4 regions of the Paenibacillus larvae subsp. larvae genome follow, and region 3 is predicted to be linked to each of the others. Evidence: riboswitches for the same ligand, from Rfam matches in the RefSeq annotation. Region 3 holds a riboswitch; each other region holds the start of a gene.
The links. A riboswitch is a leader RNA that binds a small molecule or an ion and turns the genes downstream of it on or off. The one in region 3 is predicted to bind cyclic di-AMP.
Positions count from the first base shown of each region.

Region 1: another riboswitch for cyclic di-AMP. It lies ahead of BXP28_RS10845 (TrkH family potassium uptake protein); the one in region 3 lies ahead of BXP28_RS13105 (C40 family peptidase).
Region 2: another riboswitch for cyclic di-AMP. It lies ahead of BXP28_RS15315 (stalk domain-containing protein); the one in region 3 lies ahead of BXP28_RS13105 (C40 family peptidase).
Region 4: another riboswitch for cyclic di-AMP. It lies ahead of BXP28_RS17735 (resuscitation-promoting factor); the one in region 3 lies ahead of BXP28_RS13105 (C40 family peptidase).

Region 1 covers NZ_CP019687.1:2,076,613-2,084,600, forward strand. Annotated here, with positions in the region: gene BXP28_RS10830 (LysR family transcriptional regulator) at 1-143, shown strand, start outside; gene BXP28_RS10835 (cation:proton antiporter domain-containing protein) at 229-1,092, opposite strand; gene BXP28_RS10840 (potassium channel family protein) at 1,149-1,814, opposite strand; partial or broken gene BXP28_RS10845 (TrkH family potassium uptake protein) at 1,830-3,211, opposite strand; cyclic di-AMP (ydaO/yuaA leader) riboswitch at 3,236-3,409, opposite strand; gene BXP28_RS10850 (CPBP family intramembrane glutamic endopeptidase) at 3,581-5,185, shown strand; gene uvrC (excinuclease ABC subunit UvrC) at 5,269-7,248, opposite strand; gene trxA (thioredoxin) at 7,380-7,691, opposite strand; gene BXP28_RS10865 (YqzM family protein) at 7,982-7,988, shown strand, end outside.
Region 2 covers NZ_CP019687.1:2,953,173-2,961,160, reverse strand. Annotated here, with positions in the region: gene rpmJ (50S ribosomal protein L36) at 1-36, shown strand, start outside; gene rpsM (30S ribosomal protein S13) at 60-428, shown strand; gene rpsK (30S ribosomal protein S11) at 448-843, shown strand; gene BXP28_RS15345 (DNA-directed RNA polymerase subunit alpha) at 968-1,912, shown strand; gene rplQ (50S ribosomal protein L17) at 1,941-2,306, shown strand; gene truA (tRNA pseudouridine(38-40) synthase TruA) at 2,422-3,180, shown strand; gene rplM (50S ribosomal protein L13) at 3,343-3,780, shown strand; gene rpsI (30S ribosomal protein S9) at 3,801-4,193, shown strand; cyclic di-AMP (ydaO/yuaA leader) riboswitch at 4,689-4,834, shown strand; gene BXP28_RS15315 (stalk domain-containing protein) at 4,838-5,752, shown strand; gene BXP28_RS15310 (C40 family peptidase) at 5,710-6,006, shown strand; gene BXP28_RS15305 (phosphoadenylyl-sulfate reductase) at 6,726-7,427, shown strand; gene sat (sulfate adenylyltransferase) at 7,446-7,988, shown strand, end outside.
Region 3 covers NZ_CP019687.1:2,511,353-2,519,340, reverse strand. Annotated here, with positions in the region: gene BXP28_RS13115 (hypothetical protein) at 1-156, opposite strand, end outside; gene BXP28_RS13110 (hypothetical protein) at 510-857, shown strand; gene BXP28_RS25160 (hypothetical protein) at 1,280-1,423, opposite strand; cyclic di-AMP (ydaO/yuaA leader) riboswitch at 2,178-2,319, shown strand; gene BXP28_RS13105 (C40 family peptidase) at 2,323-3,369, shown strand; gene BXP28_RS13100 (sporulation membrane protein YtrI) at 3,818-4,396, opposite strand; gene BXP28_RS13095 (YtrH family sporulation protein) at 4,393-4,725, opposite strand; partial or broken gene BXP28_RS25605 (transposase) at 4,982-5,537, shown strand; gene BXP28_RS13085 (DNA polymerase III subunit alpha) at 5,802-7,988, shown strand, end outside.
Region 4 covers NZ_CP019687.1:3,424,521-3,432,508, reverse strand. Annotated here, with positions in the region: partial or broken gene purR (pur operon repressor) at 1-555, opposite strand, end outside; gene ispE (4-(cytidine 5'-diphospho)-2-C-methyl-D-erythritol kinase) at 717-1,571, opposite strand; gene BXP28_RS17760 (small, acid-soluble spore protein, alpha/beta type) at 1,685-1,867, opposite strand; gene veg (biofilm formation stimulator Veg) at 2,087-2,362, opposite strand; gene yabG (sporulation peptidase YabG) at 2,607-3,485, opposite strand; gene rsmA (16S rRNA (adenine(1518)-N(6)/adenine(1519)-N(6))-dimethyltransferase RsmA) at 3,536-4,441, opposite strand; gene rnmV (ribonuclease M5) at 4,438-4,992, opposite strand; gene BXP28_RS17735 (resuscitation-promoting factor) at 5,110-6,261, opposite strand; cyclic di-AMP (ydaO/yuaA leader) riboswitch at 6,537-6,757, opposite strand; gene BXP28_RS17730 (ABC transporter ATP-binding protein) at 7,014-7,757, shown strand; gene BXP28_RS17725 (ABC transporter permease) at 7,757-7,988, shown strand, end outside.

The DNA.
Region 1 (7,988 bases), 430 kb from region 3:
AGCTTCCGGAGCTGGAGCAGACGATCCGGACTACATCCCTTATCTATTTGGAGGATTCGCTAAAGATGCCGGCGGTTGAGCAGTTTGTCGAAAATACGTACCTATACACAAACGGACATAAAGAAACTCCCCGTCTTTCATAGCAGCTTTTCCCCAAAAACAAAAAACGAACCGGAACTACCGCCTCCCTTCGGCAGCAGTTCCGGTTACCGGTTTATCCTATTCTTCTTATTGCCCGGAAGGTATTTCCAGGCCAAGGTTGCGTGCTACAAATGCCGTTGTACTGGCCTGAACGAGGATGGTCATTAAAACAGCCAGGAAGGTAACAGAAGCGATAATATCGGTGTAGGCTATTCCGAGCCCCGCTACCATACCGGATAAAGCTGCCGGGATTACTCCTGTCTCCCTTACCCAAAACATAAACACAATCTCATTCCACTTCCAATTCGCTTTCCGATCCGGAAGTGTGCAAATTAGAACCGTAAGCGGGCGGGCGATAAACATAAAAATAAAAATGATAGCCAGGCTTTGCCACAGATTGGCCCAAATTACAGTAAAATTAACCTGGCTGCCGAGCAGGATAAAAATCAGCATCCTCATTAAGGAAGTAATATTATCCGTAAAATGGGACATTTCGTGAAGCTTGTCCTCCATATCCAGCTTGAATAAAGATGCATTGCCCCAAATCAGCCCTGCGGTAAATGTAGCCATAAAACCGCTAAAATGCAGCATCTCCCCGGCCCAATAAGCCCCGAGGGCAGTCACTACCATGGAGATGGTTGCATAATCCCGCAAAATGCCCAATTTCAAATGTGCCGTTAAAAAAGACATGGTAAAACCGATCAGACACCCGAGTGCAATTCCTCCGGCTGCCGTCTTCAAAAAATCCAGTATTCCGGAGGACAGGGATACTTGATCTGTTCCACTAACCAGATGCAGTCCCTTTCCGACAATCATCCCGGCGATCAAAAAAAGTGCGACATCCGGGAGCTTTAGCCAGCTTGCCGCTTTTCCGAACAGCATACCCAAACCGAAAATGAGAATTAGCAAAAATAAGACATGATGAATAGATCCGGTTATGGCATTTTCCATCTTCTTCTTCTCCTTGGCTGCCCCCGCCGGTTTTATTTGAAACCTGCCCGGGCAGCTTATCTGATGACTTCGTCTTCAAAGCGGTCGATCTGTTCGTTTTTTCCGATAATAACCAATACGTCATTGGCTTGAATCGTATCTTCCGCTTTTGGTGCTATAATGATGCCGTCGTTCTGCTTATTGATCGCCACTACACTGCACCCAAATCTTGCCCTAGGGTCCAAATCTTTTAGCGTAAAACCCGACAAGCGTGAAGGGACAGACAATTCTGCGACAGTATATTCTGTTGATAATTCTATATAATCCAGTAAATTAGGCGACACTAACTGATGGGCCACCCGTATTCCCATATCCCTCTCCGGATAAATGATTCGGTCTACCCCAAGTTTTTGAAGCACTTTGCCGTGCAGTTCGGATAGTGCTTTAGCTACAACCATCCTAACACCCAAATCTTTCAGTAGAATGCAGGTTAAAATGCTCGCCTGAATATCATCCCCGATTGCTACAACTGCACAGTCAAAGTTCCGTATGCCTAGTGAACGCAAGACCGGCTCTTCCGTTGAATCCGCCGTAACCGTGTGAGTAAGCACATCGCTCATCTGCTCTACTTTTTCTTCGTCTTTGTCAATCCCCAGCACTTCGTTACCCAGTTTGCTAAGCTCTTTGGAAAGACTGCTTCCAAAACGGCCTAATCCGATAACAGCATATTGACTAACAGCCATGGTTCTATGTTCCCCTTATCCTATCGTAATTTTCCCTTCCGGGTAGCGGTACAGTTCTTTATCCGGTTTTGGCCCCAACGCATAAGCCAGGGTTAAAGGTCCAAGCCGTCCGGCAAACATGGTCAGACTGATCATGATTTTTCCAAATATAGTGAGGTACGGCGTTATTCCCATAGTTAGCCCTACTGTACCGAATGCAGATGTAACCTCAAATAGTATTTTCAGAAATTGCTGGCTTTCCGTAGTGGAAAGAACCATAGAAACAAATATAACCAGAAACAGACAAATCATAGAAAGCGTAATCGCTTTGAGAATACGGTCTTTTCCAAGCCGATAGCGAAAGAAAACTATATCCTCTTTTCCCCGGACCATAGCAATCATTGCCCCGATAATAGTCATGAATGTGGTTGTTTTAATGCCGCCCCCGTCGAACCCGGAGAGGCCCCGATAAACATCAGAATAATAATGAAAAACTGCGTAGCCTGCCTTAAGGAACTTATATCAAGCGTATTGGCGCCTGCTGTACGCGGAGTGACAGACTGGAAAAAAGCGGACAGTACCTTGCCAAAAAAACCTTGCTGTCCCATGGTTGCCTGATTCGTATACTCAAATATAAAGATGACCAGAGCACCAAATACTATCAGAAAAGCCGTTGCAGATAATACCACTTTGGTATGTAAGGATAATCGCCGTGTCTTCTTGTATTCCATAATGTCTGACATAACGATAAATCCTATACCTCCAATTACAATCAGTGCCATTGACGTAAAATTAATGATAAAGTCATTTTTGTAACTCGTTAAGGAAGAAAACGGTCCTGAGATTGAACCGAACAAGTCAAATCCGGCATTGTTAAAAAACGAAATTCCATGAAAAATCCCAAACAGAAGGGCTTTCGGAAAACCGAGGTCGAAGGACCAGCGGATAGTAAAAAGGGCAGCCCCTATCCCTTCAATCGTTAAGGAATAGACGAGCACTTTCCGGAATAATCGTACAATCCCTTCCATTGAACTTTGATTAAGAGCCTCCTGAAGAACAAGCCTCTCCCTTAAGGAAATTCTCTTCTTCCGCAAAAAAGCGATTAAAGTTGCCATGCTCATAAAACCTAGACCGCCGACCTGAATCAATAAAATAATGACTACCTTGCCGAAGACGGTAAAATGTGTCTCTGTATCTACAACTACAAGTCCTGTTACACAAGTGGCGGAAGTTGCAGTAAACACGGCGTCAATGAATGGCATGGAATAGCCGTCTGCTGAAGATATCGGAAGCATCAGCAGAAGCGCACCGATCAGTATAATACTGGCAAATCCAAGAACTAAAATCTGCGGGGGCTTTAATCTGAATATTTTGCCCGGTATGTTCATCATTTCCTCCTGAAACACAAAAAAAGGCATTGGAAACCCACTGCCTCATCGGTATGGTTCCCCATGCAAAGCCTACGAGGTTAGCTGACGGATTCGGATGCATAGGTCACCCTATTCACCGGTCTATGCGCATTTCTGCACAATGTGTATACTTAGGTATACCCGGCGAAATTCACCCCAATTAAATGGTTCCCCCGTTTTACTATTGAAATTCAGCTTATATATTTGAATGATTGAATTATATATGTCTTTTCTACCGGACACAAAGTCATTATTGACCGAAATCCAGCGAAAATAGCCGTTAAATCACCTTGTTTGAAACGCTGAGGCATGCGCTGGCATCCTTACACATTCTATGATAACTTTAGGATGAAACTCTTCATTTTAAGGAGCTTTTCTATGAAAATCAAACCCGGCAACCGCTATCTTGTTTTTCTCGCTATTATAGGTATTATTCTCTACTTATCAGTGGCCTTTATACCCCCTGCGGACGAAATAGATGATGAAGCCTATATGTATGAAAACAGTCCGCTTCTTTCCAAGAAAGAAGCCGCGGATAAAGCCGTGATTTTCCTGAACGATAAACAAATGTTCCTGGAAAATCCCGTAACCTACACTGTGTATCAATCAGAGTCAAACCTCAGCGGGTATATCCAGAAGGAGAATCTTACTGGATCTTACGAGGATTTTAAAGAAAAGTTCCCTCTTGAATATTATTTGATTCAGGTCATTGACGGGGCGGATGGCAGACAATTTGAAGTAAAAGTGGATTTTCAGACAGGGGCCGTGGTGGGTTGGTATTCCAAACCTGATCAGTTAGATCCCCCTACGGAAGACCAAGCAGAAACCATAGGGCGCAAAGCCATTCAAGATATGGGCTGGCCGCAGGAGCAATTTAAACTCACCGGACTAAGCACGCCCGAAGCGGATCTGGTTTTCGAACAACAGCAGCCGTCGATTGGAGGGGCTCACCTGAGAATTCAGGTTCAGTTGGATCACAATATGATTGCAGGAGTTTCACCTGATTTCGCAATCCCGGATTCGTTTATAAAGTGGATGGACTCACAAACGGATACCGCGGGTACAATGACTTTAATCAGCATGCTGCTCAATATCGGAATGACTATTTCGGCTGTTATTTATGTCATTTTAAAGCGCCGGCAAATTGCATTTCATCGCGGGGTCCTTTTATGCACCGTCTATCTTGTTCTGTATTCTCTCAACAATGTCAATTTGTATCCGACCTACAAAGTATATAAAGGGCATTTTGCGGCAGGATGGGAAAGTATGTTTTCCGTTCTGCTAATGAACATGCTGATAATTGTGATAGCTGTTTTCCTGTATTTCCTTCTTCTTGCAGGTAATCAGATGTGGCAAGAACAAGGATGGAGACCAATACCAAGGTGGAAAGACAGAAACTTTGGTAATGAAGTTCTTAGCGGCATGGGAAGGGGATATTTACTCTGCTTGTTTTTGATGGGCCTACAGCAGCTCCTGTTTTTTATAGCCGATAAAAACTTCCACGTATGGTCTGTCAGCGACCCGGGCGATTCTCCTCTGAATATGTTGAATCCGTGCATCTATCCTTTAATGGCCTGGGTAGCCGCTATTTCAGAGGAGGCAACATTTCGGCTCTTCGGTATCATTTTGTTTAAAAAGCTGTTTAGAAACAACTTTATAGCTATACTGGTGCCCAGCATCATTTGGGCTGCCGGTCATACTCAGTACCCGGTATTTCCTGTTTACACCCGGTTGATCGAAGTCACCATTTTAGGCATCGTATTTGGTTATGCGTTTTTGAAATTCGGCTTTTTTACAGCCCTGTTTGCCCATGCGGCCATGGACAGTACACTTATGGGATTATATTTGATGACGGTGGGCAATGATGCATCCCTCTTCGGGGGAATCTTCTACATGATCCTCCCTGCTCTTGTGGCAGGAGTCCTTTGGCTTTTTCATAAATGGCTGTTGAAAGGAATCCGTTTTGCAGTCTTTAGACGGTAAGTCTTTGTATTCGTCTATTAACAACAAGCATCCTTCACCATCCTTCAATAGGAGGGAAGCTGCTCTTTCTCTTATCCATGCCCCTAATCCCCTGTTGGAGTATCCATATTTCCATTCAGGGATGTCAAAATCTGTGCCGCCAATTTGTCTCCGATCCCGATGGGGCGGAAGTCTTCGACTTTCGCCTCTTTGATTTTTTTGACGGAACCAAAATGTTTGAGCAGCAGCTTACGGCGTTTTTCCCCAATGCCTGGGATGGCATCTAATTGGGATTGGACCATCGATTTTGCCCTTCGTTCGCGGTGGAAAGTAATGGCAAAACGGTGCACTTCATCCTGAATGCGGTTCAGTAAATAAAATTCCTGGCTGTCCCTTGGAATTGGAACAACCTCGGCCGGATCTCCCATTAACAGCTGGGCTGTTTTATGTTTTATGTCTTTGGATAATCCGCAAACGGGAATGTAGAGGCCAAGTTCGTTCTCAAGAATATCTATGGCGGCGGAAATCTGCCCCTTGCCTCCGTCCACGATAATTAAATCCGGCATTTCGAGCCCATCCTTTAGGACACGCTCATAACGCCTGCGAATAACCTCCCGCATCGACGAATAATCATCCGGTCCCTGGACCGTCTTGATTTTGAACTTCCGGTATTCTTTTCGTTCCGGTTTCCCATCGATGAATACAACCATAGCCGCGACAGGGTCCGCCCCCTGGATGTTGGAATTATCAAAGGCTTCAATGCGTCGGACATATCCGGTTCCTATCCACTCTCCAAGGTTTTCAACCGCCTTGATTGTCCGTTTCTCATCCCGTTCAATCAGGCGGAATTTTTCCTCCAGTGCCACACGGGCATTGTTTGCAGCCATCTCAACCATCTGCTTCTTAAGGCCTCTCTGGGGAAAATGTACTCTAACACCCAGCCAGGATTCCAGCGCTTCCTTAACCATGCCTTCCTCTGCATCCGAAGGTAAAACGGGCCCCTCCTGTTCGCGGGGATGCTCTTTTTGAAATTCATCCTCTTTTTGCAAAGCCTCAATAAAAGAATCTTTCCCGGAAATCTCGTGCGATTCCCCCGCTTTCTGTTCCCCGGCCTTGTTTCGAAGAGGCAGAAAGATTTCTTTTGGCAATGCCGGATTATCACTATATGCCTGGGTCACATAGGTTATAAAGTCCTCATACTCATCCCCGTAAAAAGGAAACATCGAGACATGCCGTTCAATCAGCTTGCCTTGCCGCATATATAAGATCTGGACGCACATCCAACCCTTATCGGTAGAATAACCAAACACATCCCGGTCCACATGGTCAGCCATAGTAATCTTCTGCTTTTCCATAACAGCTTCAATATACGCAATTTGATCCCGTAATTCCTTTGCCCGCTCGAAGTTTAATTCTTCGGCAGCTGCGTGCATTTTGGCTGTCAGATCCCGCTTGATTTCCTCATGTCCGCCGTTCAAAAAGCGGGTAATCCCTTGAATCATCTCTTCGTTTTGCTCCTTTGTGACATCGTACACGCAAGGAGCCAGGCATTGTCCCATATGGTAATACAGGCATACCCGGTCCGGCATATGCTTGCATTTGCGCAGCGGATAAAGACGGTCCAGCAGCTTTTTGGTTTCCTGTGCAGCATATGCGTTGGGATAAGGACCGAAGTATTTGCCCCTATCTTTCACGATCTTTCGCGTTACCTCAAGCCTAGGATGTTCTTCATGGGTGATTTTAATATAAGGGAACGATTTATCATCTTTTAATAGAACATTATAACGGGGCCGGTGCTTTTTGATTAAGTTGCATTCCAGAATGAGGGCCTCAATATTGCTGGAGGTTACAATGTATTCAAAATCACGGATTTCAGAAACAAGCCGCTGCGTCTTCCCGTCATGACTGCCTGTAAAATAAGACCGGACCCGGTTCTTCAATACTTTTGCTTTTCCGACATAAATGATGACGCCATCTTTGTTTTTCATCAAATAACAACCGGGCTGATCCGGCAGCAGCGCCAGCTTGTTACGAATCAGTTCCGTACTTTTTCCGCGCTCCTTCGGATCTTCATGCTGGGTCATACCTTAGTCCCCCTTTCCTGGCTTCTCCTCTTTTTACATGGCGGTTTATCTATGTTCATTTCTCTTCTTATTTTTGCACAAAAAAGCTCCTTTTCCGGCACGGCAGAAAAAGAGCTCCTTTTGGCCTAACATTACTGATGGCGGGACAGCAGATTGATCAGTTGATCTTTGGACTGTACGCCCACTGCTTTATCTACCGGTTGACCCTCTTTAAAAACGATCAAGGTAGGGATGCTCATCACTCCAAAACGGGAAGCGGATTCCGGATTCTCATCCACATTTACTTTAGCAATCTTGGTATCCACTTCTTTATCCAATTCTTCAAGCACAGGTGCAATCATTTTACAAGGTCCGCACCATGGTGCCCAGAAATCAACTAATACAGTACCGGAACCCTCAACTTCGGCCTTGAAGGTTTGGTCGGTAACATTGACAATAGCCATGCAAGATCCTCCTTTAACTCGGTCAATAACGTAAGTATACCACAAAGACCCCTATTTTCAAACGAACTGGCTTGCAGCTTTCAAGTTCCATATGGGGATATCTGGATTTTTAATCTATTTGTCACCTTCTCCATCTTTACAAAAAACATCCCATATGATTTACTAAAATTATGCAGCTGAATCAATTTCATACTATGAATTGTTTCAGCTAAGACTTAATGTAAATGAAGTTGTTCCGGTAAAATAAGAGAAGTTACTATACTTGTAATGGAAGTAAGGAGGAGCAATCCATGAGTG
Region 2 (7,988 bases), 440 kb from region 3:
TGTGAAAATCCTAAACACAAGCAAAAACAAGGTTAATCAAAGGGAGGTGCATGTAGTACATGGCACGTATAGCAGGTGTAGACTTACCTCGTGACAAGCGCGTTATCATCGCGTTGACTTACATTTTTGGGATCGGTAAAACAACCGCTCAAAAAATCATTAATGAAACAGGCGTAAATCCGGATACTCGCGTACGCGATCTGACTGAAGATGAAATCAGCAAGATTCGTGACGTAATCGACAAGCAGTTGAAGGTAGAAGGGGATCTTCGTCGTGAGATCGCTTTGAACATTAAGCGCCTTGTGGAAATCGGATGCTACCGTGGTATTCGTCATCGCCGTGGACTGCCGGTCCGTGGACAACGAACGAAAACAAATGCCCGTACTCGCAAAGGTCCTCGTCGTACCGTAGCTAACAAGAAAAAATAATAAAGGGGGTAAGAGATAAATGGCAAAAGCTAAAAAAGTGGTTCGTACTAAACGTCGTGACCGTAAAAATATTGAATCCGGAGTAGCGCATATCCGTTCAACTTTTAACAATACCATCGTAACCATTACGGATCCTCATGGTAACGCGATTTCTTGGGCAAGTTCCGGTAATCTTGGTTTCAAAGGTTCCCGTAAAAGCACTCCGTTCGCGGCTCAAATGGCAGCTGAAACAGCAGCTAAAGCAGCGATGGAGCATGGGATGAAAGTAGTTGAAGTTATGGTTAAAGGTCCAGGAGCCGGTCGTGAAGCAGCGATCCGTTCCCTGCAAGCAGCTGGTCTTGAAGTTAACCTGATTAAAGACGTAACTCCAATTCCGCATAACGGCTGCCGCCCTCCAAAACGTCGTCGCGTATAATTTTGCAGCGGGTTGTGGTATAAATATTCCTAACATGTGAATAATGATGTTGAAGGATAGGCATACTACATGGTTTATGACTAAAAAGTCCGGGGAAACGACGTTTTGAAGGAGGGTTCATTTCATGATCGAAATCGAAAAACCAAAAATAGAAACCGTATCTGTCAATGAGGATGGTTCGTACGGCAAATTTGTAGTCGAACCTCTTGAGCGTGGATATGGGACAACTTTAGGCAACTCACTACGTCGTATCTTACTTTCGTCACTGCCGGGTGCAGCAGTAACTTCTGTACAAATTGACGGGGTTCTTCATGAGTTTTCGACCATCCCTGGGGTTATCGAAGACGTGACGGAGATTATCCTGAACCTGAAAGGATTATCCCTGAAGATTCATTCCGACGAGGAAAAGATACTGGAAATTGATGTTGAAGGAGAAGGTAGAGTCGTAGCCGGAGATATTCGCGCGGATAGCGACGTGGAAATCCTAAACCCGGATCTTCATATTGCTACGTTATCTTCTGACGCACGTTTGCATATGCGCATTCATGCAGGAAGAGGGCGCGGTTATGTCCAAGCTGATAAAAACAAATCGGAAGATCAACCGATCGGTGTTATTCCGGTTGATTCCATCTACACTCCTATCACCCGTGTCAACTACAGCGTGGAAAACACTCGTGTCGGCCAAGTGACCAACTATGACAAGCTAACGCTTGAAGTATGGACAGATGGCAGCATTCGCCCTGAAGAGGCTGTGAGCCTTGGCGCAAAGATTTTGACGGAGCATCTCATGCTGTTTGTAGGCCTTACTGATGAGGCTAAAGACGCTGAGATTATGGTAGAAAAAGAAGAAGACAAGAAAGAAAAAGTTCTGGAGATGACTATCGAGGAATTGGATCTTTCTGTTCGTTCGTATAACTGTCTCAAGCGCGCTGGTATTAATACCGTGCAAGAGCTGATTACGAAGACCGAAGAAGATATGATGAAAGTACGCAATCTAGGACGCAAATCTCTTGAAGAAGTACAAGAAAAGCTCGAAGAGCTTGGGCTTGGCCTTCGTACTGAGGAATAATACGACCTAGAGAAGGAGGTTACAGAACATGGCATATCAAAAGCTAGGCCGTGATTCCAGCGCTCGTAAAGCACTTTTTCGTGACCTGGTAACGGACCTGTTTATTCATGAGCGCATTCAAACGACTGAAGCGAAAGCGAAAGAAGTTCGTTCTATCGCAGAAAAGCTGATTACTCTGGCTAAGCGTAATGATCTTCATGCACGCCGCCAAGTGGCCGCTTTCGTTCGCCGCGAAGATGCTAACGGAGAACAAGATGCAATTCAAAAGCTGTTTGCTGAGATTGCATTTCGTTATTCCGAGCGTCCAGGCGGGTACACCCGTATCCTGAAACTGGGTCCTCGTCGCGGTGATGCAGCTCCTATGGTATACCTGGAACTTGTAGATCGGGCATAATAACGGATGGGAAAGGGTGGACAGAATCCTAGGATTCTGCTGAAGCCCTTTTTTTGCACTCTGGTATCCGAAACCTATTGTGAGCGTGAAGAGCATCTCTACGGAGGCGTAAGATTTGAGAAACCTGCGTTTTACCCTCAGTTATGACGGAACGTCCTATTCGGGATTCCAAACACAGCCTGACGGCAATACGGTCCAAGATCAGTTGGAGGAAGCCATACACATGTTAACTGGAGAAAAAGTCAAAATAACTTCTTCCGGGCGGACGGATGCAGGTGTCCATGCACGGGGGCAAGTTGTAAACTTTTTGACTTCCTCCAGAATCCCTGTAGACAGATGGTGTCTTGCTCTTAATTCCAGGCTGCCCCGGGATATCGTTGTGTATGAAGCTGAGGAAGTGTCGCTTACTTTCCACTCGAGAAAATCCGCTAAACGGAAAACCTATTGTTATGAAATCCGTACCTCTCGGTTCCCGGATGTATTTCACCGGGCCTTTGAAGTGCATTATCCAACTCCTCTAAATATTGAAGCCATGAAAGAAGCACTGTCTTGCTTTATAGGAACTCATGATTTCACATCTTTCTGCACAACCAGAACGACTATGGAAAACCGTGTGAGAACGATATACGAAGCCAGGTTAGAATATTTACCGGATCAGGATGATCCCGCCCGGGGACTTATCCAGATTTATCTGACCGGTAGCGGATTTCTGTATAACATGGTTCGGATTATCGTTGGCACCATTTTGCAGGTTGGAGAAGGGAAAGAGAAGAGCTCGGAAATACCGGTGATTCTGGCTGCCAAGGACCGGAGAAAAGCAGGGCCGACAGCAATGGCCAAAGGGTTAACTCTTTGGAAAGTTGAGTATGAATGAAGCCAAAAATAGGCTTGCTATTCTAAGTTCAATCATGTAGAATATTATTTGGTATTTCATGGTCGGCTATCCCACAGCCCCGGATCATGCAAATAACCACATACATGATTTTGAACATGAATATGATTGAATATGAGATATATTTGTTTAGGAGGATAAAGCATGCGTACCACATATATGGCTAAACCGAATGAAGTTGAGCGCAAATGGTACATTATTGATGCTACTAATAAAACTCTGGGACGTCTGGCAAGTGAAGCGGCTAGCATTATCCGCGGTAAACACAAGACTCAATTCACACCACATGTGGATACTGGAGATTTCGTAATCATCATTAATGCCGAAAAAATTCATCTGACAGGTAAAAAACTGACAGATAAAAAATATTACCGCCATTCCATGCATCCAGGTGGTTTGAAAGTAACTACAGCCCAAGAAATGCTGAAAAATAAACCTGAGCGCATGTTGGAACTGGCTATCCACGGTATGTTGCCAAAGAACCGTCTTGGTAACTCAATGAAAACCAAGCTGAAAGTTTACGCAGGTTCGGAGCATCCGCATCAAGCACAAAAACCAGAAGTTTGGGAACTTCGCGGTTAATAGAAAGGGAGGACTGACTCGTGGCACAAGTTCAATACTATGGAACCGGTCGTCGTAAACATTCGGTAGCGCGTGTACGCCTTGTACCGGGTGAAGGACGTATCATTATCAATAAACGTGATCTTAACGATTACTTCGGCCATGAAACGCTGAAGCTGATTGTAAAACAGCCTCTGGCTTTGACTGAAACATTGAATAAATATGACGTTATCGTACTGGCCCATGGCGGCGGTATGAGCGGACAAGCGGGAGCCATCCGTCATGGGATTTCCCGTGCACTTTTGAAGGCAGATCCGGAAAGCCGCGGTTCTCTGAAGCGTGCAGGCTTCCTGACTCGTGACCCTCGTATGAAAGAACGTAAAAAATACGGTCTTAAAGCTGCTCGTCGCGCACCACAATTCTCTAAGCGTTAAGATCATTCCTGTATCAACAATTATTGCCCTTGGTCTACTTTGGCCAAGGGTTTTATTTTTTCTGCAGAGGATTATCCGTGACCATATTTTTACCCTATTTTCTCAGTTGAAGGAATTTCTTTAATTGAGATGAGGTTTGTTTTAGGTATAATATCCTGATCAAGGCAAAGAAAATTTTACACCATAAATTTCCAATCTTCACCAGGCAGTACTGTTAAGTCTTTATGTACCAATCTGCTTTTCTTCATTGAATAAAGAAATGGTATATCTCAAAGGAATATCAATTTGATGGACTAGTCTTACGATAAACTCAGAAGATAGATAACGAGATAGTATCTGTTTTATGATTTACTCAATATAAATATTTAAAATTTTTTTAAAAATTGAGGAATATGATGGATTTTTGATGACTGAAAAAAATTTTAAATGGCTGAAAAGTTGCAAGACCCCAACTAATTATGCTAATCTTCTCAAAGACAAGGGAACTTTTTTGTATTTTAATAATAGCCGAATCCTGCTTTTCTACATCGGAAACAGGTACGGGGACGATATACTTGGGGTGAATTTGCGACATTTGTGCATTAGGGAATTCCTCTTCCCGAACCCGTCAACTAACCCCGGAGGCTACGTACAGGAGGTAATTTATGGCTACAAAATGGTTGAAAAGTTTGGTTCTTTCAGGAGCTTTAGTAACGGTAGGGTTAATAGCATCAAATACTACTGCACACGCAGCTGTTCCAGACGGTGTCAAAGTTCAGATCAATAACCACTTAGTTAATTTTTCGGATGCTATGCCTTATTTGAACCAAGGATCGTTAATGGTCCCAATGCGCGCGGTAGCTGAGAATTTAGGCTACAAATTGGAGTTTGAAATGGTTCAAAATGGTACTCAAGTCAGAGTCAAACTCATAGGAGATGGTCATGTATTTGAGTTTGAGTCCGGTAAGCAGAAGGCAAAAGTAGATAACAGAAGTGTGACCCTAGATGAAGCACCTGTTATTAAAAATGACCGTGTCTATGTACATATCCGTTCAATTGGAGAGCATTTTGGACATATTGTCCAATGGGATATGAACAATAATATCGGCATTCTGGGTGCAGATGGAAAATACCATGCTCCTGCGTGGTATAAGCCTGCAAAACGAACTACACCAAGCAAAGATGTAACCTTGTCTGCTAAGAAGTCAAACAAATCTGCAGGAAAGCAGCATACCGAGAAACCTGCTGATAAACAAGTAAAATCGGCTACAAGCAAAGATGTAACCTTGTCTGCTAAGAAGTCAAACAAATCTGCAGGAAAGCAGCATACCGAGAAACCTGCTGATAAACAAGTAAAATCGGCTACAAGCAAAGATGTAACCTCATCTGTTAAGAAGTCAAACGAATCTGCAGGAAAGCAGCACACCGAGAAACCTGCTCATAAACAGGTAGAACCAGCTACAAGCAAAGATGTAACCTCAACTGATAAGAAATCCATCGTATCTAAGGCAACAAGGCAGATTGGGGTACCATACTTATGGGGGGAACTTCCCCAAATGGGTTTGATTGCTCGGGTTTAGTAACTTATATCTTTAAGCAACAAGGTATTAATCTTCCTAGGACTTCCTCAGGCATGTATGGTGTGGGAACATCGGTATCCAATCCCGAACAAGGGGATCTTGTATTTTTCGCTGATGGCGGTAAAGTGTTTCATGTAGGCATTTATGTTGGTGGCAACCAGTTTATTTCTGCAACCGACGATGGAGTTAAAATTGATAGTTTAGGAAATCGTTATTGGAACAAATTTTATATAGGCGCTAAAAAAGTGATATAAGATTATATTCGTATTGGAACAGTTAAGACCAAGTCACTTTTCGGATTTTGTCCGAAAAGTGACTTTTTATATAGATAAAATCCATTTCATAACTTAGATTTCCATCCGAATGGGTACAAGATATAGATAAATCTCTCTGAACCATATGTATCTATATCTTCCCCATTAATTACTCACCAGTTGTATTATAAAATGGATTTCACATAATGTATTAAAATATTATCTTGAGGTCCAGATAATTGACTAAGTCATTTCTGATGTTTACGAAACCTGCTGTTGATTCCAATATAAAATAAGCTGCCCTGTAATTGATTACAACCTGTTAACAAGAAACATGGAGGTTCCTCCTAAAAAGGAGAGTCAGGTTAAATAAATAAATTTGACTACATTTAGTGATGGAAAAGGAGAACTTCTTGATTACATGGCTGGTCCAAGTAATCTGAAGCAAGTTTTAAGAACGTAAAAAATGCGGTCCTAAAACTGTTCGCTCCCGCATCACAATTCCCCAAACATTATTTGAGGATAGATAGCACTCAAATCCCTTTTTTACGGTATATAAAGAAAAAGATTTTTTATTTTTTCACCAAATTCATTCCCGCCCAATACAATACAAAAGTGAGTAGGCCTGTGAAATTATGGTTGACACACCCGGCAGGTCATGCTAAATTTCTAGTAATTTATTAATCATATAAGAATAATCGGAAATAAGGTGGGAGACTATGAATTTGCCCGAAAAAGAAGTTTTATTGTCTCAGATCAGCCAAGAGTATGAACAAAAGTCCGCGGAGGAGCTTGTAGTAAAAGCTGTTGAAACGTTTCCTCACATTACTTTTGCCTGCAGTTTTGGTGCTGAAGACGTAGTGCTCGTGGATATCATGCAAAAAGTAGCGCCATCCATTGATATCTTTTACTTGGATACTCATGTTCATTTTAAAGAAACGTATTTGACCAAAGACCGGTTGCAGGAGAAGTATAATATTGAGTTTATACAGGTCGAGCCTAAGATTTCCCTGGCGGAACAGGCCGATCGGTTTGGTGAAGAACTTTGGAAATCTGATCCTAACAGCTGCTGCAATATCAGGAAGGTAGAACCTTTGTCACGGATCTTAAGCGAATATGATGCCTGGATTACTGGTATAAGACGTGATCAGGCCCCCACGAGAGCCAATGCACCGAAAGCTGCCTATGATACAAAATTTGATCTCGCTAAATTCAATCCTTTAGCAAACTGGACATCAGATGATGTTTGGGACTATATCCGCGAATATGAGCTTATTTATAATCCTCTGCATGATCAAAATTACCCGAGCATCGGTTGCGAGTACTGCACACGGCAGGTTCTACCGGGAGAAGATCTGAGAGCGGGACGATGGTCCGGTTTTGGGAAAACGGAATGCGGCCTGCATCAGCCCCAAACTTAACTCATGGAGGTTGAAAAAATGACTGAATCCATTGCCCCGCACGGCGGAAGGCTTGTCAACAGATTCCCGGACAAACGGGATCGTGACAGACTCCTGAAGCATGCTGAGTCTCTTCCCCAAATCCAATTAAACGCATGGTCGCTGTCCGATCTGGAATTAATAGGAATAGGAGCTTTCTCCCCATTGCAGGGATTTATGAATGAGCGGGACTATCTATCCGTACTAAATTCCATGAGACTGGAAGATGGAACAGTATGGAGTCTGCCTATTACCCTTCCTTTATCGGCAAAGGAACAAGCTTGTATTCGAGTGGGGACGGAAGCTGCACTTATTGGGGAAGATAAGCACATATATGGAATTATTCAAGTTGATAGCCTATATGATATAGACCCGGTTTTTGAAGCTATACAAGTATTTAAGACCAGAGATGAGGCCCATCCTGGTGTAGCCCGGCTTATGGCTAAATCTTATACTTATGCGGGAGGTACGATTCAGCTTTTACGAAGGACACAACCTGAACAGTTCGCCGATTATTACTTTGATCCCGCTGAAACCAGAGAA
Region 3 (7,988 bases):
TGCGTGTTCACCAATAAATTCTAGTATTTCTTCTGTTTCTTTTAGTCGTTGGTCATAATCCATGTTTGTTGCTCCAGCTATAGGGGCACCCACTGAAGAAAAAAACATAACTAAACTCGCGAACACCAAAAAATACTTGATCTTGCTCAACTTCATTTTAATTACCTCCTTGGTATATTTTTGACCCCTTATATAGGAATCAGATTACATTTTCTACAAAGGAAGTAAAACATCATCCATCTAAATACATATTTACCATAATAAAACATTTCTCTTTCTGTATATGCTCTTAGGCCTCCATAAATTCACATAATTTTAAACCGGTCCTCCTATCTCCAGACATGCCTACTAGGTCTTTTTAAAGGTCATAATAAAAGGAAATCATGCCGTCTGATCGTCGGGACGATATTTAACATCAGTCATGATTGATGTACAAAATTGCAGAAAAATTCAAATGTAGTATTATGGAATTATATGGTACTCTGGGCAAAGAGAGAAGGAAGAAAAAAATGGACAATAGAATTACGTTGCGTGGCGAACTTGAAAAAGCCATAGATGAAACCGGATGTACACTATCCCAACTGGAAGAAAAGGGCGGTACCCAAATTGGAAATCTTAGTGCCTGCCTTCGCGGCAAATCGCTCCGGCCTATCACATATACTCTAGAATTTTGGTCTATGGTTGAGGAGTTTACTGAAGAACTGCGGATACTATCGAATATTGTATATCTAGAGGAGTTAAGAAAACTTAATAACAATAGATCGGAACCACCAGTAGAAACCGAACGACATCTTGTTGTTTATTACGGTAAATCATATTTAATAAAAGGCGCGGCCTTATTTAAACAAGGTCGTTGAGGAAACCAAAGCATGTATTGAAGGATATCAAGACCCCAGCTGGTTTAAACATTTGGATGATTTAGGAAAGATGGAAGTCAAAAAATATAGCCAATTGCAAAAGCAAATAGGTATAGCGTAGAATTGCTATTAGGGAATACTGATGTACTTGATAAGTTCTTGAATTTCCTCACAGATTATCCCCAACATACTTCAGGAGCACTTTTAGTTATTTTAGAGGTAGCGAATACATACGGATATTAAATATAGACCACATTTTGGAACGATTCGCTAATTCCTACTAGAACATCCCAACAGAATGTGGTGTTTGCTCAGAAACAATTGAGGTTTTATTAGCAGGCGCTTTTTTTGCCAATGTCTTGATTTGTTCCAGATGAGCCTGTACATTTTTTCGGTAGTCTCTTTTTGTTGAAGCGCTGCCCCTAGCATACATAGACATCTAATATTTCTAGATAGTTAGAAGACGAGCTTTTTATATAAATGGTCGGTGCAATATCGTTGAGCTTTGCTTGGATATCTTTGTGTCGAGCTGGGTCTGCGATAATGAGATCTGGTGCTGCTTCCATCAATTTCTCCAGATTTGGCGTGCGCCTTGAGCCGAGAGAAACGTACTCACCGATTTATCGGAAAGCTGCGGGATGTTTTATCTCCGTCGTCTGTGACCGCTACTATCTTTTTATCAAGATACCGGCAGTTTCTGCCTTTGGCTCTTGATTTACTTCGTTTCCGCAACCAGCGGCGATGAATAGCAGGACGAAAAAAAGCATGGAGAAAACGGTTTAATGTTCACGTTTTCCCCCTCCCTCTTTTTTTCCGTCACTACCGAAGTCAGAATTGTATAGATTGTCCCCTTAAATCAGCCTGTACAAAGGCAAAAGTGGAACGGGGAAATCCGGGTGAAGCCTCCTCCCATATGTCTCCGCCCTGCTGATGAAACCAATTATTTTGGACGTGAAGCCATGTTCCTGAACATAAGATGTCTCCAATCCCCTTTTGGCTTTGTAAAAAGGTCTTGTTTTTAATCGTAATATTTACTATTATAAAAACAGCTTTACGAATGGTCAATAGTACAAGGACACTTTTGGGAAGGGAGTGATGAAAGGGGAGGCTGGATGGACCGGGACCGGGTTTCCGGTTTTGATCTGAAAGGATTTCCAGATGAACGCTCTCAAATGTGGATAGAGGGTATTAGCTCAGGATAAATTTGCCAACAAGCTATATTAATTTTTTATGATGGAAAAAATTTTTTAAATGGCCACGAAAGTTGCAAGACTCCAATTAATTATGCTAACCTTGCCAAAGACGAGGAAGCTTGTTTTGTTTTAATAAAAGCCGAATCTTGCTCTTCTACATGAGGAACAGGTACGGGGGACGATATGCTGTGGGGTGAATTTGCAATATTGTGCATTAGGGAATACCTCTTCCCGAACCACTAACCTCGGAGGCTACGTACAGGAGGGAATTTATGGCTACAAAATGGTTGAAAAGTTTGGTTCTTTCAGGGACTTTAGTAACGGTAGGGTTAATAGCATCAAATACTACTGCACACGCAGCTATTCCGGACGGTGTTAAAGTTCAGATCAATAACCACTTAGTTAATTTTTCGGATGCTATGCCTTATTTGAACCAAGGATCGATAATGGTCCCGCTGCGAGCGGTAGCTGAGAATTTAGGCTACAAATTGGAGTTTGAAATGATTCAAAATGGTACTCAAGTCAGAGTCAAACTCATAGGAGATGGTCATGTATTTGAGTTTGAGTCCGGTAAGCAGGAGGCAAAAGTAGATAACAGAAGTATAACCCTAGATGAAGCACCTGTTATTAAAAATGACCGTGTCTATGTACATATCCGTTCAATTGGAGAGCATTTTGGACATATTGTCCAATGGGATATGAACAATAATATCGGCATTCTGGGTGCAGATGGAAAATACCATGCTCCTGCGTGGTATAAGCCTGCAAAACGAACTACACCAAGCAAAGATGTAACCTTGTCTGCTAAGAAGTCAAACGAATCTGCAGGAAAACAGCATACCGGGAAACCTGCTGATAAACAAGTCTCATCTGCTAAGAAAGCAAACGAATCTGCGGGAAAACAGCATACCGAGAAATCTGCTGATAAAAAGGTAGAACCAGCTACAAGCAAAGAAATAGCCTCAACTGATAAAAAATCCATCGTATCTAAGGCAACAGGGCAGGTTGGGGTACCATACTTATGGGGGGGAAGTTCCCCAAGTGGGTTTGATTGCTCGGGTTTAGTAACTTATATCTTTAAGCAACAAGGTATAAATCTTCCGAGGACTTCTTCAGGCATGTATGGTGTGGGAACATCGGTATCGAATCCCGAACAAGGGGATCTTGTATTTTTCGCTAATGGCGGTAAAGTGTTTCATGTAGGCGTTTATGTTGGTGGCAATCGGTTTATTTCTGCAACCGACGATGGAGTTAAAATTGATAGTTTAGGAAATTCTTATTGGAACAAATATTATATAGGCGCTAAAAAAGTGATGTAAGATTATATTCGTATTGGAACAGTTAAGACCAAGTCACTTTTCGGATTTTGTCCGAAAAGTGACTTTTTATATAATTTCATAACTTAGATTTTCCATCCGAACAGGTACAAGATATAGATAAATCTGAACCGTATTTGTATCTTCTCTACCTACTGTTGATTCCAATATAAAATAAGTTGCCCTGCAATTGATTACAACCTGTTAACAAGAAACATGGAAATTCTTCACATAATACAAAAAGGGACGAGTATTACGCCTTGAAGCAAAGGGGGAAGGGGAACAGGAAAGCTATCGAGGCGCTTGCAAAGCTTGTAGAGAACAAATTTGGCGAGGATTGATAAGGGTGTTTCCGCTGCCCAAAAGGGGCCAGCCCAAAAAAGAGAAGAGACCTTCATTTATCTTACAGTTAGGATTTTGGAGGTCTCTTCTTTGTTATATATACGGGACTTTACATAGTAAAAGGGTCATCTTTTTTTGGAGAAAACCATTGGCTTTTCCCTTTATTTTCCTCTGTATCTGAAGGGGCTCCGGCAGCGCCGGGTTTTCGCTCTAAGGCCGCGATCCAGAATACAAGCTCATTTTTTACAAGCATAATGGCCTTCACCCTTACGACATAATCTTTTTCAAAGACGCCGTAATAAGTCCGGTCGGAAATGAGTTTCTCATATAGCTCCAGAGAATCATTCACACTATTGACCTTTTGCCCGACAACCACCTTCATATCGTTTTGGACTTTCTTTTCAAGTTCTTTGCGGATATCCTCGTTCAGGGGAGGTGTCTGGCTATCTTTCAAATGTACGGTGACCCGCTGGATGACAGTCTGCTTGTCCTTAAATTTCGTTAAAGATTCCAGATCAAGAGAGAGCCGTTCATTATCGGATTTCAGTTTCCGGAGTTCTACAACAAGGAAGTTAAAGTTTTGATGATAAACCCCCATGAAAATGCTGCTGCCAATAATTACTCCGGATAAAAACAAACCGATTCCGGGTAAAAGCCGGGAGGCCCGGTAAAAAGAGGGGATTTTCAAACGGAACCGCCACCCTTGGCAATCCAGTGGATCACGGTAGCTCCCATATGAGCTCCCATAAATGCACTGACGATGATCATAATCTGCTTAATGGCTGGCGATAAATCCCCTCCCGCCACATGACTTTCAATAACCCTGATCGGATCAATAGTTCCCCCTATGGCGGCTACCATGGCCCAGATTTTTATCCGTTCGGCAAGCAGCAGCATATTCTCCGTAGGAGGCTGGAGGCTTAATACGGATCCGACTGCACCCATCATACAAGCACCCAGCACAACACCGAATGCAATAAAAAAATCCAAAATCATATCTGTGATAAAGTCGCTCATTCGGAGTGCTCCTTCCTTTTGCAAAACCCTTGTCTCTACATTGTATGGGGACCTGTCCGCATTATGACTGAAATTGATGAAAAAGCTTGCGCAAACTCGTGACTTCAGTCGTGAGTAAGCAAGCTTCGGTTGAGGCATAGGCTTTAGCTATGTCAATCGACCGAGATATATTGAACTAAATAAACTGCCTAACACTTATATAATCGGATTTCAACAGATACATATGTTAAAATTATTTAGAGGTGTTTTTCTATGTTTGGCGGATTCTTTTTCTCGATTCTTCAAAAAGCAAAACAATAAACCTCAATTTAAAAGCAAAAAGAATCCTGTACAAAGCTATACAACCCAATTTACAAACAATAATATTGCTATATTAGAAGGACATATCAAACTTCCTAAACTAGGACCGGTTAAGTTTGCTAAAAGTCAAGAGCCCAATATCCTTAATGCTACAATTTGCAAGAACGCCAGTGGAAAATTCTTCGTATCTATTCTTTGTGAAGAAGAAATATACGTGCTTCCAAAAACGGATTCTGCCATTGGTATTGACTTAGGCATCACAGAAACGTGAACAACGTAAGCTGTCCAGACGTGCGTTGGCTGCTAAGAAAAACGGTATCAACCTATATGAAGCGAAAAACTATCAAAAACAAAAGCGTAAAGTCGCTCGTTTGCACGAAAAAGTAATGAATCAACGCAATGACTTTCTGAATAAGTTAAGTACAGACATGATCAAAAACCACGATATGATCTGTATTGAGGACTTAAACACAAAAGGTATGTTGCATAATCATAAACTAGCGAAAAGTATTTAAGAGAAACCTCTGTTGGTAAAGAAATACGCTAACAAGTATGCTCTCTTCCCAAGAACCTCGTGATTTTAGTCATGAGAGGTTCAAGAAGAATATCCGGACTTTAGCAAAAGGGCGAATTTGTGTTCGATGTATGATAAAATTGAAAGAAAAACCGAATCAATTTCATAAAACTTCTTCGGATGGAAATCTAAGTTATGAAATTGATTTAAACCGAGAAACTTTTAATATGTTAAGAACTGGATCCAGAGAGGATGGAACGTAGTGAGTTCGTTTGTACATTTGCATGTGCACAGTGAATACAGCCTGCTCGACGGCGCCGCGCGTATCCATGATCTTACGGAGCGGGCGGCGGAACTGGGCATGTCCGCTCTTGCCCTGACCGATCACGGGGTTATGTACGGCACAATTGCTTTTTATAAAGCCTGCAAACAGCGTGGGATCAAGCCGATCATAGGGTGTGAGGTTTATTTCACCACGGGCTCTATCAGGCAGAAGGGCAATCGGCAGGAGCAGCCTATCTATCATCTGATCCTCCTTGCCAAGAATAATACGGGTTACCGTAATTTAATGAAGCTGTGCTCCATTGGACATTTGGAAGGATTCCATTATAAACCGCGGATTGACGCCGAGCATCTGGCAGCCCATTCGGAAGGGCTGATCTGTCTGAGTGCCTGCCTTGGCAGTGAAGTATCCCAGCATTTGCTCCACGACCGCAAAGAAGACGCAAGGAAGGCCGCCGAACGTTACCGTTCTATATTTGGTGAGGATTTTTATCTGGAGATTCAGGATCACGGCATGATGGAGCAGAAGAAAGTCATGCACAGTATGATTGAATTGAGCCGTGAAACCGGCATACCGCTTATTGCAACCAATGACGTCCATTACGTGCGGGAACCTGATCATGAAGTGCAGGATGTTCTGATTTGTATCGGTACAGGCAAAACAGTAGAGGACGAGGACAGATTGAAGATGGGGACAAGTCAGCTCTATCTGAAAACCCGGGAAGCAATGGCCGCTTTATTCGCCCATGTGCCCGAGGCTGTCTTAAATACGGAAAAAGTGGCAGCCCAATGCCAGGTGGAAATTGAATTAGGACATTCTATCCTGCCAAGTTTTGAACCTATTCCGGAATCTCTTACAGCGGCGGAATATCTGAAACAGCTTTGCCTGGAAGGAATTTCAGGGCGCTATGGAACCCGTCAAGAGTGGAATGACCCGTCTTCGGATTTCCGCAAGCAAGTGGAACAAAAGCTTTATTATGAATTGGATGTTATTGAAAGCATGGGATTCTCGGATTACTTCCTCATAGTATGGGACTTTATCCGGTATGCCCATGAACAGGGAATCATGACCGGCCCGGGCAGGGGATCCTCTGCAGGGAGCCTTGTCGCCTATGCATTGAATATTACCGATGTAGATCCCATTGAGTATAACCTGCTGTTCGAGCGGTTCCTTAATCCCGAACGGATCACCATGCCTGATATTGATATAGATTTTAATGATGAAAGGCGGGACGAAGTCATTGATTACGTAGTACGTAAATACGGCAAGGAACGTGTAGCCCAGATTATTACTTTCGGGACCATGGCGGCCAAGGCTGCGGTGCGGGATGTGGGAAGAGTCCTTAATCTTCCTTACAATGAAGTAGATAAAGCGGCCAAGCTGATACCAAACCATCTGGGCATGACAATTGACCATGCGCTTGAAGTGAACAGCGATCTTCGCGAGCTTGCGGAAAAGCAGCCAAAAACAGCGGAATTGCTGAATATGGCAAAACGTGTCGAAGGCATGCCCCGACATGCTTCGACTCACGCCGCGGGGGTTGTCATTTCCCGTGATCCTCTTACCGATTATGTTCCGCTCCAGGAAGGAACTGAACAAACACCCCTGACGCAGTATTCCATGGAGCATTTGGAATCCATAGGATTGCTGAAGATAGATTTCCTCGGGCTCCGTACCTTATCCATTATCGAACGTACACTTGCCTGGATCAAGGAGCAGGAAGGGAAGCTGGTTGATTGGACACAGACGGACAAGAGTGACCCTAAAACGTATGAGCTTCTCAGCAGAGGCGAAACAACCGGTGTGTTTCAGCTTGAATCCCCCGGTATGCGCCGGGTATTGAAGGAGCTTAAGCCGTCACGGTTTGAGGACATCATTTCCGTACTCGCCCTGTACCGTCCAGGACCGATGGAGTTTATCCCGCAGTATATTGCCTGCAAACATAAACAGACGGAACCGGTTTATCCGCACCCCTCCTTGGAGACGATTTTGAAAGATACGTACGGCATTATCGTGTATCAGGAACAGATTATGCAGATTGCCTCCAGGATGGCGGGATTCAGCCTGGGTGAAGCGGATTTGCTGCGCCGGGCTGTATCTAAGAAAAAACGTGAGGTACTGGATGAGCAGCGTTCCCATTTTGTAGAGGGAAGCCTTGGCCAAGGC
Region 4 (7,988 bases), 910 kb from region 3:
TCTGAATACGCTTATTTGAACCGGATACATAATTAATACTGACTGCAGAACCCTCTGTCACTTTATTGTCCCGGCGCGCTGTCACTACAGGCAGATTCAAATAAGTCGCTGTCGCATATGCAAGCGGAATTCCTTTAGTTTCTACCGTCATCACTACATCAAAATTCCTTTCTGCAAATGCAGATGCAAAGATTCTTCCAATCTCATTCAAAATGCGGGGCTCGCTAAGGATGTCGGACATATAAAGGTACCCCCCGGCAGAATCCGTTCGGGATTTTCCAGTTGATGGATCAGCTTTAAAACGAAACTCTTGGATGCTTCCAAAGAAACTTTGGGAATATACCTGACTCCACCGGCTGCCCCTGCCAATGTATGTACGAGACCCAAACCTTCCCCTTCAAACACTTCTTTTATAATGCCCAAGTCCTCACTAATGGACGATTTGGCAGAACCATACCGCTCGGCAAACAAAGTGAGCGGAATTAAAGAATGAGGTCTATCCAACATAAAATGGGTCATTTCCACTAATCTTGCGCTACGTTTTAACTTTTTCATGTCGCACCCTTTACTAAAATCCGAATATTATAAAGTCAATATATCACTGTTATACGCTTTTATTCAAGCGTGGAAAAGGTTTTCTTCCGGTAAGCTTCCTATTTTTTTACCTTTTTCTTACCCTGTAACAAAAAGCCCCCTTTAGGGGACCTTCTTAATCTCTAAGGCAGCATTCTAACCGCATACACATTTTTGCAAAATCCGCGAAGACCATTATAAATCCGGGCAACTTTGGATTCTTTAGCAACCAGACCGAATACAGTAGGTCCGCTGCCTGACATCAGCACTCCGTCCGCACCCAGCTTTTCCATACACTCCTTCAACTGGCGAACCTCCGGATACATAGGTAACATCACATCTTCCAGTACGTTCCCCATCAGGCCGCAAACACCATTGAAATCTTTGGCCTCCAAGGCCTTTATCAATCCATGAGTATCCGGATGGGTTCTGATTTGGTCAGCCTGTAAACGCCCATATATGTCTGATGTAGAAACATTGATCGGAGGCTTTGCCAAAATGACCCAGACCTGCAGAGGATTCACCAGGGGGGTAAGCTGTTCCCCTCTGCCGGCCGCAAGGGCTGTTCCGCCGCTTACGCAAAAAGGCACATCCGATCCGAGCTCCGATCCGAGCCTTTGCATTTCCGAAAAGGAAAGACCGAGTCCCCATAAGCGGTTTAGTCCGCGAATAGTGGCGGCAGCATCACTGCTTCCTCCCGCCAAGCCTGCGGCTACCGGGATTTTTTTATCCAAATGAATATATACGCCGGACCGAACATGATACCGTTCTTTTATCAGTCTGGCCGCTTGAAAAGCCAAATTTTTCTCATCAAGGGGAATGTAGCCTGCCTGGCTGGATATAATAATGGTGTCTCTGGAAATCTCCTGCATTTCGATGCGGTCTGCCAGGTCAACCATAGTCATGACCATTTCGACTTCATGGTACCCGTCTTCCCTTTTTCTTAGCACATCCAGTGCCAAATTGATTTTTGCCGGTGCTTTCTCCAGTACTTTCACCACATTCACCTCTTCACGCGCTTTAAGCCTTATGAAATGGCTGCTCATTATTATAACAAATGAGAAAAAGAAAAGCTAAAGCTCTGTCCGCTTCAGCTTTTTTGTAATGTCTGCTAAGGCCGCTTTTTTTGGGCAGCCTGCTCGGCAATTTGAATAGCGCGTTTGACCATATTACCGGCATCTTTCGCTTTAATGCCTCCCCAGCCCTCTTTTTGTACGGTATCATAAAAGCCAAGGTCTTTTGCAAGCTCATTCTTCAATTGATCTGACATGGTACTACGGCGTCTTCTTCCCATATGAAATCCTCCTTTGCAGCAATCATATGCGACGATGCTTGCCGTAATAGTATGCGCTAAACAGATTTTCCTCATGCGAACCGGATAAATGGGGGACCAACGTATTATTTAGAAGCGAACTTTTTTGGGCCGTAAAATAAATAAAGATAAGGGAAAATGATTTCACCCTTATCTTTCAAAAAAGGCAGAACTCCCGTAGGGAGCCTGCCGGCAAGCCTTTCAGTGCTCAATATACGTAATCCGGGTTTGTCCCTCATCATTGCATACGGTAACTTCTACGGATTCCGTTAATATATCTGCGTAAGTGTAGGAAACTCTCTTGAACGTGTGCTGTTCCTGATCCAGCTTCACAATAAAAACAGAAGGGTAGGTTTCTTCGAGAACACCCGATCGCTCAATGGTCTTTCGGCGGCCACCGTTTGCTCTTAAACGAATCTTTTGTCCTACATGCGGATCCAAACTGCGTTTAATTTCCAACAGCGAATTTTTTGCCATTACCTCAACCACCTCTTTCCGTATATATTATACCCAAACCCTGACATTTTGTCAAGCGAACCAAATATTATATCAGGATGGCAAGTTTATTGTCAACAGTCTATCGGGATTAATTTCAGTTAACTCTTTAGACAGGGTTTGTTATTTTTATGGAAATTATACGGAAAGAAAAGAAAATGGCTCTTGTCGGCTTATATTTACTTATCTTTACACAAAAAAGCACCCTTTAAGGGCGCTATAGATGTTATGGAACGGATTCTTTTTCGTAAGCCTTAAGCCGGGGAACACCTAAGCGGTAGCTTCCTCTGGACTCCAATCCTCCTAAACCCTCGAGGCCTGTTACCGTCAGTTCGGCCATGTCAATCATAGAGATTGTATCCCGTATAGAGGTACAGGCCAATTTGGAAGCAATGCACAGCGGATCTAAGGCGTGAATCAGAATCCGGGCAGGAGAACTTGCAAAATTGGCTCCTGCATGAAGCAAAGCTTCAAAGTGAGACTGGCAAGCCCCCGCCACTATGGTTAGATTATCTCTACTCCGTTCATACTGACGGGCTATTTGAACAGCTTTAACAAAGTATAGCGAATTTTTATAACTCTCAAGGCTGTTCAAGTCCTTTCTCCGGTTCTTAATAAGCCCGTCATGTCCGGTTATAACCACAATATCCGGTTTAATCCGAGGCAATAAACGGTACAGGACATCCGGCATTTGTTTTTCATTAACATAAAAGCCCTCGGCAGGCACTCGAAGCTTGTTGTATAAATGAAGGCTTTTCTTTAAATAAGATGGGTCGCCATCCAGGTGAAGCACTTTCCCCGGCATTTCGAAAAAATGGGAGTGGGCCGCATTCTTTTGAGAGATTACGGATTGATTGCGGGAATGCTGTTGTTTGCGGAACTGCCCCATTCGTCTCATCGTTTCAAGCACCGTAGGCTCGTTAAGCCTGGGGTAATCACTTGAAGAGGATGAATTGGCCCTTTCCAGGTCCTGAACCGGTGCATCGGCCATCAACCGGTAATCCACTCCCCGCAATACCGCCTTCTCGGAGAATATAATTTGTTCAATGCGAAAAAGGATGTCTCCACCGTAGGATTTTCTCGTCACCAGGTCACCCTGCCTCATGGTAATCCCCTCCCCTAGGCTATCCTATGGCGGCATTGGGTAATTGGTGTCTATTTTGTTATTTTCCCTTGCTTATATTGGAGCAATATTTCACTGAGCCGGGCAAATTCCTCAATGCTGAGCGTTTCTCCCCGTCTAGAAGGCTGGATGCCGGCTTCCCGCAAAAGAGCTTCCATCTCTTTCTTATTTTCTTTGCTGCAATATCTGGCAGCCAGGTTGTTATAGATCGTTTTCCGTCTTTGCGCGAATGATGCCTGTATGACCTCAAAAAAGAAAGCTTCGTCACTTACCCTAACCGGTGGTTCCTTCCGCAAGGCAAGTTTAATAACGGCTGAATCCACGTTAGGCTGGGGGACGAAAACGGTACGTGGAACTATTGAAATAACTCTCGCTTCACAGTAATACTGGACAGCAATACTTAAGCTGCCGTAATCCTTTGACCCGGGGACTGCCGCCATCCGCTCAGCTACTTCCTTTTGAATCATGACCACAATATTTTCTAAAGGAAGCTTATTCTCAAGAAGTTTCATAATAATGGGGGTCGTTACATAGTAGGGCAAGTTTGCTACTACAGTAACCGCAGAAACTTGTTGAAATTTATCCCGGAGAAGCTCTTTTAAATCCATTTTGAGCACATCCCCGTGAATCACTTCGGCCGGGTACCCTTCCAGGGTTTCCGACAAAATCGGCAATAGCCTTTGGTCAATCTCAACAGCTACTACTTTACCCGCCTGTTTGGCAAGTTGCTGGGTCAATGCTCCGATGCCAGGTCCAATTTCCAGAGCACCCTTTTGCGAAGTCAGTTCAGCCGCTGATACGATCTGGCGCAGGATATTCAAATCCATCAAAAAGTTTTGCCCCAGACTCTTTTTAAATGAAAATCCGTGTTTTTGAATGATTTCTTTTGTTTTTCTTGGAGTAGCTACATCCCGGGAGGAATGGGAGTGTGAATTCATAAAGTCTCCTCTTCTTTATCCTGTAATTGTTCTACCGCCGCTTCAAATTCCTCCTTGGAGATTTGAAAAATAGAACAGCGTTTATAAAATTGCTTACCATTACAATAACCGATTCCAAGCCGCTTGGCTACTTCCAGACGGCGTGAGGCTGCTTCCGGATGATTGATCAGGCCGGCACGGATCAAGTCCTCCATAGTAAGCTGGGAGACTGCCCCTTCATACTCCGTACGAACGTTTTGCAGAGCTTTGCGGATAACTTCCGGAGTAGCATTCTCCACCCCGATATCCCCTTTATTTTCTGCATCCTCTTTGGTTATAAACGCGTGCTTGCATCCCTGGACTTTGGCTGAAATTATTTTGCGGATTCTTTCCCCCGCGTGATCCGGATCTGTAAAAATAATGACACCCCTGCGCTGCTGGGCCAGAGCTATACGTTTTATAGTAGCCGGATTAATTGCAGAACCTCCTGTTTCAATCGTTTCCGCCTCTACGGCCCGTTTAATGGCTGTTGTATCATCCTTGCCTTCAACGACAATGATCTCTTTAATCATTTAGTTTCCCCTTCTTCTCTTCCTTCAAACTTCACAGAACGCAGAAAAAAGAAGAGGAACCTCCTCTTCTTTTTCGCCATCTTGTATGGGAAGCAGTATACCCTGTTTATGCAGGGATTAGTCTTCGGATGGTTTGTTTGGTCCAATAACGTGAACCGTCAGGCCGCGTTTTACCCCAAAACGGTTCACATGGTCTAATGTATCGAAATAAACGTCGATTTTGTTGCCTTTGATCGCTCCGCCTGTATCTTCCGCACGACGATAGCCGATACCTTCAATGTATACCCACCATCCAAGAGGGATAACACTTGGGTCAACCGCAATGGTTCTTCCTTCTGCAGCTTTTGCACCGGAAGCCGTAGCCATACTTAAGCCTGGCTCTTGAGCGGAGTAGGCCGTCAACGTAACATTTTTCAAGATTTTTTTACTGTTAGCCAGGGGCCCGCCTGAATTCGTTTCAGGTTGTTTCACCGTAGATTTATTAACCATGGCGGGTATTTGTTTCGGTTCGGGAACCGAGGCAATCGTCACAGGTTCTTTTGTACCGACAGCAATGACTTTGTTTACGCTCTCGGACTGTACTTCCTGATTCACAATGGCTTCAGCAACCAGTACGCCATCTTCAAAAATCTTTTCTTTTTTCTTGGACAGGATGCCTTCCTTGCCTTCCTGCACAATTTGTTCCTTGCCTTTTAACAGCTGTTCCTCATTTTTCTTCACAACGTCAAAGGCAATTGGTTCGGTAATGTCCTCATACTCCTTTGTTACCCTGATAACCTGAATGCCCATATTCGGAGTTAGAGCTGAGTCCATGGAAGGTTTTACTTTATCCAAATCTGCCAAAGTTATATTAAAATCCTTCAATGCACTTTCTACCGTTCTTGCAGTTGTGTAAACAGTTTTGGTCTGTCCATCAGCTTTCAGTTCAACCGGTATAGCGTGGTCAATCACAATCTTCTGACCGTCTTGAATTTTGCTGTCCAGCGCTACAGACACATAATCGTGTTCTCCGATTGTAATAGCTTCGTCATCCAGTAGCCGCTGCAGGACCCATTGTCTGGTTTCGACGTTTTTCTCTTGTCCATTCACAACTAGGGATACGCTCTTGGTAGCCGTACCGTACAACAACACCAACAACATGAAAGTCAAAGCGAATGAAATAATGGCCACAATAGAAATCATACGCAAGTTTTCATGCTTCCATCGCAATGCGAAGGACATGCTGGATGATCGTTTTTCATGGGTCTCAGGGTTCGATATATTGCCCACTTCTTCGGTCCTCCTTCAAAGTCCCGCCGTCGAGTTTATGCATGATTAAAATGACGTGACTCAAGTAAAATATAATGAATGCCGTGCCTTGTTAGGCCTCCCCCGTATCCGATGACAAGGTAGTGGCACCAGCGGGTTCAATCCACCTCCTTCTTTAGTCTTTAGTGGATCCCTGACGGATCCTCGTCCTAACGAAAGCAAAAAAAGCCAGGGAAAGAGGAATCTTCCCGTGGCCTGAGAAAATCTGTCTTAATTTTTAAAGACGACACTACAATGTACCCTCTCTCATGTGCTTACGAGGTTAGCTGACGGATTCGGACTGAGAGTAGCCCTACCTTACCCACCCTTGCCGGTATTCTTCACCAGCCCGGACCTGTAAGGATTCACCCCATAATGGTCTGTTACCCTCCGATTAGGTTCGACTTTTCCCACCTATCGGTATTCACAGCGGTTCCCCCCGTTTTCCTGTTACCAGGAAATTCAGCGATCACATTGAGATAGCTTATTAAGTTATCATGAAAGTATATTACGCTGTTCCAGCATATTCTGTAAAGAGGAAGCCACCCTTATTTTCATTAAAATTTGGCTTTATTAGTCCATTATATGAAGATAACCCCCATCTTTTCTGCCTTTTCCTCATTAAAACTAAATTTTTATGAGAATTTCTAAGGAAATGTATTCCAATTATGCTTTTGACTCAGTTTTGATTATAATAGTTTTACAGCATTTAGCAATAAAAGCAGGTGATCATGATGACAGATGTCCTTACCGTTGAAGAACTTTATGGGGGCTATTTGCCAGGAAAACCCGTTTTAAAAAATATCACGTTCTCCGTTAAAAAAGGAGAAATGGTAGGCCTCATCGGATTAAACGGAGCCGGCAAAAGTACCACGATAAAGCACATCCTGGGGCTACTGGAACCCCAACAGGGATCCATACGCATCCACGGAAATACCCTGAAAGAAAACAGAACTTCCTACCGCAGCTCTTACGCTTATGTACCGGAAAGCCCTGAACTTTATGAAGAGCTGACTATCCAAGAGCATCTTGAATTGACTGCCATGGCCTATGGGCTGAATCGAAAAGAGCTGGAAGAAAGAGCTGAGATTCTGCTGAATGAATTCCACATGAAAGAAAAAACCGGCAGTTTCTCCACACAGCTCTCCAAAGGAATGAAGCAGAAGGTTATGATTATGAACGCCTTTCTCGTCAGACCTTCTCTCTATGTGATCGATGAACCCTTTCTGGGTCTTGATCCCTTAGCCATGCGCTCTCTCTTGGATTTAATGTCGAAATATAAGGAAAACGGGGCAAGCTTCCTGCTCAGTTCGCATATTTTATCAACAATTGAAAAATATTGCGACCGGTTCATTGTACTGGACCAAGGCGAAATTGTGGCTCAAGGAACATTGGAGGACTTACGCGGGAAAACGGGAATGCCCGCTGCCTCTTTGGATGAACTCTTCTATTATATGGTTAAAGGCGGAGTACGTTAATGCATCCTCAAACGTTATGGAAAAAAAGATTCGATCATTATATCCAATCTGTTATGGGATATTGGAGAGTTGTAGGAAGAAGCAACTTCGGAGGGTTTCTGGTTTTATTCATTATTGTTTTCTCTTATTATTATGGAAAAACATTGCAGACGCTTCCCGCCTCTTTCCCTTACTTATGGATCGCAATTCCCTTTTTGTCGCTGATGATCTGCCCGGGCAACATTCGTACTT